Regions from separate parts of the Actinoallomurus acaciae genome, predicted to be linked through region 1. Evidence: riboswitches for the same ligand, from Rfam matches in the RefSeq annotation. Region 1 holds a riboswitch; the other holds the start of a gene.

Region 1 (4,191 bases):
TGATGGGACGGGCTGTACTGCCCGTGTTCCAGCACCAGCGTTCCGCTCGAGTGCACGTCGTCGGGTTGGCGAGATTCCAGCATAAGTCGGCAGATTACCGGTGGAACGCCGCCCGGGCACGGGACGAGACTGGCGAGCGTGATCGCTTCTCCCCGGGCCGGGGCCCCCGATCGCCGGGTGATGGTGCCGGCCGTCCCGCGGCTCCAGCCCGTCCCTCGCCCGCCCGGCGGGCTTGGGGAGAACATGACGCCGCCGCGCACATGAACCGCCACGGCTGACCGCTGGACGCGATCCACGACCAGGACAGGTAGCGGAGGCGACGACGTCCCAGCACGCGTCGGCGGCCACCGCCCGTACGGACAAGGGTGTGAGTTGGACAAGCTGACGGAGACCAGACCGGTGCCGCGATCGACCGCCGGCCATCCGTACGACGGCCCGCTCCGGTGGCGGCTGAGCAGGCGGGGCGGGTTCTGGCTGGTCGTCTTCCTCGTCTTCACCGGTCTGCTGGGGAGCTACTCACTGACCCCGCTGTATCCGATCTACCAGGAGCGCTGGCACTTCTCCGACGTGATGCTCTCGGTCGCGTTCGCCTGCTACTCGCTGGGCACGATCGTCTCCCTGCTCGTCGCCGGCTCGCTGTCCGACCGCATCGGCCGCCGTAAGGCGTTCGTGCCCGCGCTCCTCGGCGTCGCCGCCTCGATGCTCGTACTGGCCTTCGCCGTCGACCTGCCCATGCTGTTGACCGGGCGGGCGCTGCAGGGCGTCTTCACCGGCATCATCAACGGCACGGCCGGCGCGGCGCTGATGGACCTGCAGCCGCGAGGAGACCGCCGCGTCGCCGCGCTCGCCAACTCGACCAGCATCGCCGTGGGCTCGGCGTTCGGGCCCCTGATCGCCGGCCTGCTCGTCGCCCACGCACCGTCGCCGACGCTGACCCCGTACCTTCTCGTCCTGCTGTTGCTGGCGATCGGCCTGCTCGGCGTGACCGTGATGCCCGAAACCGTCCCGCCCGAGGCCCGCATCGCCACGGGCCGCAGGCGCCTGCGCGCCCCCGACGACCGCGCCGGGTTCGCCGTGGCCTGCCTGGGCGCGCTGGCCTGTAACGCGAGCATGAGCCTCTACGCCGAGTTCGGCACCCCGCTGGCCGCCCAGGCACATCTGCACGGCCGCTCGATGGGCGGCCTCGTCGTCTTCGTCATGTTCGCCGCCATCGGCATCGTCCAGCTCCTGCTGCGCCGCGTCCAGCCGCTGCCCGCCCTGGTGTCCGGCACCCTCGTCGTCACCCTCGGCTGGGCCGGGATCACTCTCGCGCTCATCGTCCACCAGCCCGCCCTGTTCCTGAGTGCCACCGTCATCGCCGGCGCCGGCGCCGGACTGGCGCTGATGGGCGGGACCGCCGCCGTCAACCACCTCGCCGCTCCCGAACGCCGCGCCGAAGCCGTCTCGTTCTACCTCGTGGTCATGTTCTGTGCCCTCGCCGGACCCGGCATCGGCGGCGGCGCGCTGACCCAGGCCATCCACCTCACCGGTGCGGCCACCGTCATGCTCGTCACCACCGCCGTCATCGCCCTCGCCACCTTCGTCGGCGCCCGTCGCCCGCGGATCGCCGCGACGTTGTGAGACGCCGGCGGCCGGGTCCCGGGCGCCGCTGCTCGACGGATCAGCCGAGGAGTACGCAGTCGGCGCAGTTGGGCGCCGGCTTGCGGTAGTAGAGGCAGCAGCTGTTGCGGCGGAAGGACGGGGCGGCGAGGTGCAACGGGGTCGCGCCGCCCGGAGCGGGTGACCAGGCGAGGTCGCGCAGGTCGAGGAGCAGGTCGTACAGGAGGTACACCCCGATGAGCGGCGACCAGATCCGCGCGGTGAGCCCCTGGAACATGATCGAGGCGGCGACGCGTGCCTCGGTCAGGCGCAGCCGCAGGGCGGTCCCCTCGATCCGGTCCGCCAGCGCCGTGTCGTCGCCGTGCAGATCGGCGAAGGGGTGGGCGCTCTGCGGCGGACGGCCGGTGGTCACCGTGAAGAAACGGCCCAGCGAGGCCAGTTCCGCCAGGAGGGGCGTCGGCGAACTCTGGGAAGAAAGTGGCATGTCGTACGATATGCCCTGGATGCCAGGAAGCCGGTGTGATTCCGGCACGGTCGCGCCACTGTGACCGGGGAGTGAACCTCACGCATGGCCACGGCCGCGAGGCGGGAAGGCCGAGGGGAGCGCTGATCCGGGAGTCAGGAGACTGGCCCGTCTTCGTCAGTCCGTCTCCGGCCCGGTTCCGGTGAGAGGATCACAACTCCATCATGCGCATTCGTGTGCTGTCCGGCCCGCTCATGGCGTGCCTGCTGCTCGCCGCCGGTTGCGGCGGGGGCGGCGGCGGGACCTCCGCGACCCCGTCCACCGCCCAGCAGGGCTTCCCCTACACCGTGCACAACTGCGGGGTCACCACGACCTACCGCAGGCCGCCCGCCAGGGCGGTGACGATGAACCAGCACACCACCGAGATCATGCTGGCGCTCGGCCTGCGCGAATCCATGGTCGGCACCGCCTACATGGACGACGCGATCCTGCCCGAGTACGCGAGCGCCTACGGCTCGGTCAAGGTGCTCGCCGAGCATTACCCGTCCCAGGAGGTCCTGCTGTCGGCCGAGCCCGACTTCGTCTACGGCGGGTTCTCCAGCGCCTTCGACCAGTCCAAGGGCCTCGGCCGCGACGCCCTGGCCAAGGACGGCATCAACACCTACCTCAACGTCGAGAACTGCGCCGCGGGACCGGTGACCACGGCCACCGACGACGAGGAGATCACCACGATCGGCCGGATCTTCGGCGTCCCCGCGAGGGCGAAGGCGCTGACCGCCCGCATGGACGCGACGGTCGCCGCGGTGAGAGCCAGGCTCGCCGGGGTGAGGCCGGTCAAGGTGTCCGTCTACGACAGCGGCACCCGGTCCGCCTTCACGGCGGGCGGCGCGGGCATCGGCAACAACATGATCGAACAGGCCGGAGGCGTCAACGTCTTCGCCGATCTGAACAAGTCGTTCGGCGACGTCTCCTTCGAGCAGGTCGCCCAGCGCGCCCCCGACGTCATCGTCATCTACGACTACGGCGACACCACGCTGGCCTCCAAGAAGGCGTTCCTGCTGTCGAACCCGGCGCTCAAGGACGTCCCGGCCGTCAAGAACAAGCGTCTCGTGGTGCTGCCGCTGACCTCGACCGTCCTGGGCGTCAGGGTGCCCGCGGCGATCCAGACCCTGGCGCAGGGGCTCCATCCCGAAGCGTTCCGGTGACGGGCCGCTACCCGCCGGTCCTGGCCGGTCTGATCGTCCTGGTCCTGGCCGTGGCGACGCTGGGGATCGCCGTCGGTCCGGTCTCCATCCCGCCCGGCCAGGTGTGGGCGATCCTGCTGCACCGCGTCGACCCGGGTCTGGCCGGGGTGAACTGGCCGCCGGTCAGGGACACGATCGTCGTCGACGTACGGCTGCCGCGGGTGCTGCTCGGCGGGGTGGTGGGAGCCGGTCTGGCCGTCTGCGGCATGGCGTTGCAGGCGCTGGTGCGCAACCCGCTGGCCGATCCCGCGCTGCTCGGGGTGTCCTCGGGAGCGACGGTCGGGGCGGTGCTCGTGGTCGTCTGCGGGGTGACGGCCCTCGGGCAGTACTCCCTGTCGGGTGCGGCCTTTCTCGGCGGGCTCGTCGCGCTCGTCGCGGTCTACTCACTGGCCAGGTCGGGTGGCCGGATGACGACCGTACGGCTGATCCTCGCCGGGGTCGCCACCGCCCAGGTCCTCAGCGCCGTCGCCGGCTTCCTCATCGTGACCTCCGACCGGCCGGAGAAGGCCGACGCCGCGCTGCGCTGGATGATGGGAGGGCTCGGCGGCACCGGCTGGAGCACGCTGTGGCTGCCCGCCGCCGCCGTGGCTCTCGGCACGGTCGCGCTGGTGGGAACGGCCAGGTCGCTCAACCTGCTGCTGGCGGGTGAGGAGGCGGCGTCGGCGATGGGGCTGGAGGTCCATCGCTTCCGCAGCGCCCTGTTCGTGCTCTGCGCGCTGCTGACCGGAGTGATCGTGGCGGTGAGCGGGTCGATCGGGTTCGTCGGCCTGATGATGCCGCACATCACCAGGCTTGCGGTCGGCGCGGACCACCGGCGCGCCCTTCCGGCCGCCGCGCTGCTCGGCGCCGCCTTCCTGATCGTCGCCGACCTGGCGGCCCGCATGG
Region 2 (4,191 bases), on a different contig from region 1:
TGGAGCCGGCGGCGCCGGAGTCGGTGGCCCTCGCCCGGATCGGCCTGGCCTCCTACTTCGCCGGTGCCCTGCTCATGCCGTACACGGCCTTCCACTCCGCCGCCGAGGAACTGCGCTATGACGTGGAGCTGCTCCAGGCGCGCTTCGGCGTCGGCTTCGAGACGGTGTGCCACCGGCTCAGCACGCTCCAGCGCCCCGGCAGGCGTGGCGTGCCGTTCTCGTTCCTACGGGTGGACCGGGCGGGCAACATCTCCAAACGGCAGTCCGCCACCGACTTCCACTTCTCCCGGCTCGGCGGCACCTGCCCCCTGTGGACCGTCTACGAGGCGTTCTCCGCACCCGGACGGATCCTCACCCAGGTCGCCGAGATGCCGGACGGCAAGCGGTACTTCTGGATCGCCCGCACCGTCACCCGCGGCGGCTTCGGCCACCGCGCGCCGCGTGCGGACTTCGCCGTCGCCCTCGGCTGCGAACTCCGGCACGCCCAGCGGCTCGTGTACGCCGAGGGCATCGCCCTGGACGACCCGCGGGCCGCCACTCCCATCGGCCTCGGCTGCCGGATCTGCGAACGCCGGGACTGCGCCCAGCGGGCCCGCCCTCCAGCGGGCGGACGCCTGGCCATCGACCCGGACCGCCGCGGCCAGGTGCCCTATCCCGTCCTCGACGGCCCCGCCACAGATGTCAGGCCCGAGACCCCGTGAGGACTCCACCCGCTCAGCTTGTCCCTCTCCAGGCGCGCACCTGCTCGGCCAGGGCGGTGACATGCTCCGGAGGCGTGGTCTTGACGATGCCGTGTCCCAGGTTGAACACGAACGGCCCTCCGCTCAGGGCGCGCAGGATGCGCTCGGTCTCGGCGTGGAGCGCGGGGCCGCCGGCGACCAGGAACCGCGGATCGAGGTTGCCCTGCACGCAGCGGCCCAGGCCGCGCTGTAGCTTCCGCGCGGCCCAGTCGAGGGGAACCGTGGCGTCCAGGCCGACGCAGTCCGCGCCGGTCGCCTCGGCGAAGCCGTCGTAGGCGAGCCCGGCGCCCCGGGGGAAGGCGATGACGGGAACGTCCGGGTACTGCGTCTTCAGCGCCGCGATGATGGTGGCGACCGGATCGACGCACCAGCGTTCGAAGAAGGCGTCCGGAAGGATCCCGGCCCAGGTGTCGAACAGCTGGACCGCTTCCGCGCCCGCCTCGATCTGGCGGCCGAGGAACTGGATGACAGCGGTCGTGAGCAGATCGATCAGCGGCTGGAATCCATCGGGGTCGCTCAGCGCCCACTGCTTGACGACGGAGTGCTCCGACGGGCCGCCGCCGCGCCCTTCGACCATGTAGGTGGCGATGGTCCACGGTGCGCCGGCATAGCCGATCAGGGTCGTCTCGGCCGGCAGAACGCGGGTCAGCCGCCTGACCGTCTCATAGACCGGGGCCAGTTCCTCGTGGAGGCGGGAGACACTCAGGAAGTCGGCCATGTCCGCCGTCGAGCGGACCGGGGGCGTCAGAACCGGCCCGTCGCCGGCCCGGTAGTCCAGGGTCTGGCCCAGCGCGGCGGCGACCTGCGGAAGATCTGCGAAGAGAATGGCGGCGTCGAGCGCGAAGCGGCGGATCGGCTGCAGGGTGACCTCGACGGCGTGCTCGGGCGAGTTGCAGAGCCCCACCATGCCCCCGGCGGCCTCACGGACCCGGTGATACTCGGGCAGGTATCGTCCCGCCTGCCGCATCAGCCATATCGGCGGCCGCTCGGTCCGCTCTCCCGCGAGCGCGCGCAGGAGCAGCTTCTTGGGCTGGACGCCCCCGGGCACCGGCTTCGGAGCGACTTCTTCCCGGGTACCGATGTCCACGCTGGTCCATCCTGTTGAACTGCCCCGGGTGTCGACGGGACGCAAGTAGCAGACTCCAGCCTCCTGTGAGGAGACGCCGTAATCGTAGCGGCGCCCGGGGCCGGTCTCACCGCGTTGTCCCCCGTCGGATGAGCGCTTAGGCTTTGGCACGCAGCTGGTTCGCCCTGCCCGCCAGGCAGACGCGTCGTAAGAGGGAACCCGGTGTGAGTCCGGGACTGCCCCGCAGCGGTGAGCGGAAACGACCGCCGTCATCACGCACTGGGCCCGACGTACGGGTCCGGGAAGCGACGGCCAGTAGGTGCCTGCCCCGGCAGGCGTGTCCGCGAGTCCGAAGACCTGCCACTGCCCGTACGCGATCCGCGCGTACGGAGAGCTCGGTGACCTCGAGGGCGGGTCGGCGGACATACCAGGCGGCACCGGCTGACCACCCTGGTGTGATCGGTCTCCCCTCCCGCCCCGCACCGGGTTCATCCGCAGAGGTGCTCGCGAAGGAGAGTTCTGTGACCACCACGTCCGCCACCGTGTACGGCTATCCCCGCCAAGGTCCCGACCGGGAGCTGAAGCGGGCCATCGAGGGCTACTGGAAGGGCGACGTCAGCGCCGACGCCCTGAGCGAGATCGCCGCCGGACTGCGCCAGGCCACCTGGCGACGGCTCGCGGCGGCCGGCATCGACGAGGTCCCCACCGGCGACTTCTCCTACTACGACCACATGCTCGACACCAGCGTCATGGTCGGCGCCATCCCCGAGCGGCACCGGGCCGCGTTCGAGGCCGACGCCCTGGACGGCTACTTCGCGATGGCCCGCGGCACCCAGGAGGTGGCGCCGCTGGAGATGACCAAGTGGTTCGACACCAACTACCACTACCTCGTCCCCGAGCTGGGCCCGGAGACGGTCTTCCGCGCGGATTCGGCCAAGCAGGTCGCCGAGCTGGCCGAGGCCCGCGCGCTCGGCCTCGCCGTACGTCCGGTGCTGGTCGGGCCGGTCACGTACCTGTTGCTGGCCAAGCCCGCTCCGGGCGTCGCCGCCGACTTCGAGCCGCTGACGCTGCTGGATCGCCTGCTGCCGGTCTACGCCGAGGTGCTGGCCGACCTGCACGCCGCCGGGGCCACGTGGGCGCAGCTCGACGAGCCTGCGCTCGTACAGGACCGTACGCCCGCGGAGCTGGACGCCGTCGCTCGCGCCTACCGCGAGCTCGGAGGCCGCTCCGACCGGCCGAAGCTGCTGGTGGCCTCCTACTTCGACCGGCTCGGCGAGGCGCTGCCGGTCCTCGCCGGGACACCGGTCGAGGGGCTCGCGCTCGACTTCACCGGTCCGGCCGCCGCCAACCTCGACGGCATCGCCGCCACCGGCGGCCTGCTCGGCAAGCGTCTGGTCGCGGGCGTCGTCGACGGCCGGAACATCTGGATCAACGACCTGGCCAGGTCCCTGTCCACGCTGGGCACGCTCCTCGGCCTGGCCGACCGGGTCGACGTCGCCGCGTCGTGCTCGCTGCTGCACGTCCCCCTCGACGCGAGCGTCGAGCACGGCATCGACCCGCGGATCCGCGACTGGCTCGCCTTCGCCGACCAGAAGACCGCGGAGATCGCCACACTCGCCCGCGGGCTGTCCCGTGGCACGGAGGCCATCGCCGACGAACTCGCCACCAACCGCGCCCACCTGGCCGCCCGCGCCTCGTCCTCCTTCACCCGCGACGCCTCCGTGCGCGCCCGGGCGGCGGCCGTCACCGACGATGACATCCGGCGCTCCCAGCCGTACGGCGAACGCGCCGCGGCGCAGCACGCCCGGCTCGGGCTGCCGCCGCTGCCCACGACCACCATCGGGTCGTTCCCCCAGACCGGCGAGCTGCGCGGCGCCCGCGCCGACCTGCGCGCCGGACGCATCGACACCGGCGCGTACGAGGAGCGCATCGAGGCGGAGATCCGGGAGGTCATCTCCTTCCAGGAGAAGGCCGGCCTCGACGTCCTCGTGCACGGCGAACCCGAGCGCAACGACATGGTGCAGTACTTCGCCGAACAGCTCACCGGCTACCTGGCCACCCAGCACGGGTGGGTCCAGTCCTACGGCACCCGCTACGTACGGCCGCCGATCCTCGCCGGCGACATCTCCCGGCCCGCGCCGATGACCGTCCGCTGGACCCGGTACGCCCAGTCGCTCACCGAACGCCCGGTCAAGGGCATGCTCACCGGCCCCGTCACCATGCTCGCCTGGTCCTTCGTCCGCGACGACCAGCCGCTCGCCGACACCGCCCGCCAGGTCGCCCTCGCCCTCCGCGACGAGGTCGCCGACCTGGAGGCCGCCGGCACCGCGGTCATCCAGGTCGACGAACCCGCTCTGCGCGAGACGCTCCCGCTGCGCACCGCCG

What was found. Region 1 has a riboswitch for cobalamin ahead of ACFFNX_RS12120 (ABC transporter substrate-binding protein). Riboswitches for the same ligand answer to the same signal wherever they lie in the genome.
Region 2: it holds a riboswitch for cobalamin, as region 1 does, so the genes downstream of both, metE (5-methyltetrahydropteroyltriglutamate--homocysteine S-methyltransferase) here and ACFFNX_RS12120 (ABC transporter substrate-binding protein) in region 1, are expected to answer to the same signal.

What each region holds. Positions count from the first base shown of each region.
Region 1 is NZ_JBHLZP010000067.1:2,460-6,650, forward strand. Features, by position in the region: gene ACFFNX_RS12105 (AraC family transcriptional regulator) at 1-83, opposite strand, end outside; gene ACFFNX_RS12110 (MFS transporter) at 400-1,620, shown strand; gene ACFFNX_RS12115 ((2Fe-2S)-binding protein) at 1,661-2,083, opposite strand; cobalamin riboswitch at 2,061-2,248, shown strand; gene ACFFNX_RS12120 (ABC transporter substrate-binding protein) at 2,287-3,267, shown strand; gene ACFFNX_RS12125 (FecCD family ABC transporter permease) at 3,264-4,191, shown strand, end outside.
Region 2 is NZ_JBHLZP010000146.1:4,858-9,048, forward strand. Features, by position in the region: gene ACFFNX_RS20480 (short-chain fatty acyl-CoA regulator family protein) at 1-701, shown strand, start outside; gene hemE (uroporphyrinogen decarboxylase) at 715-1,827, opposite strand; cobalamin riboswitch at 1,965-2,185, shown strand; gene metE (5-methyltetrahydropteroyltriglutamate--homocysteine S-methyltransferase) at 2,328-4,191, shown strand, end outside.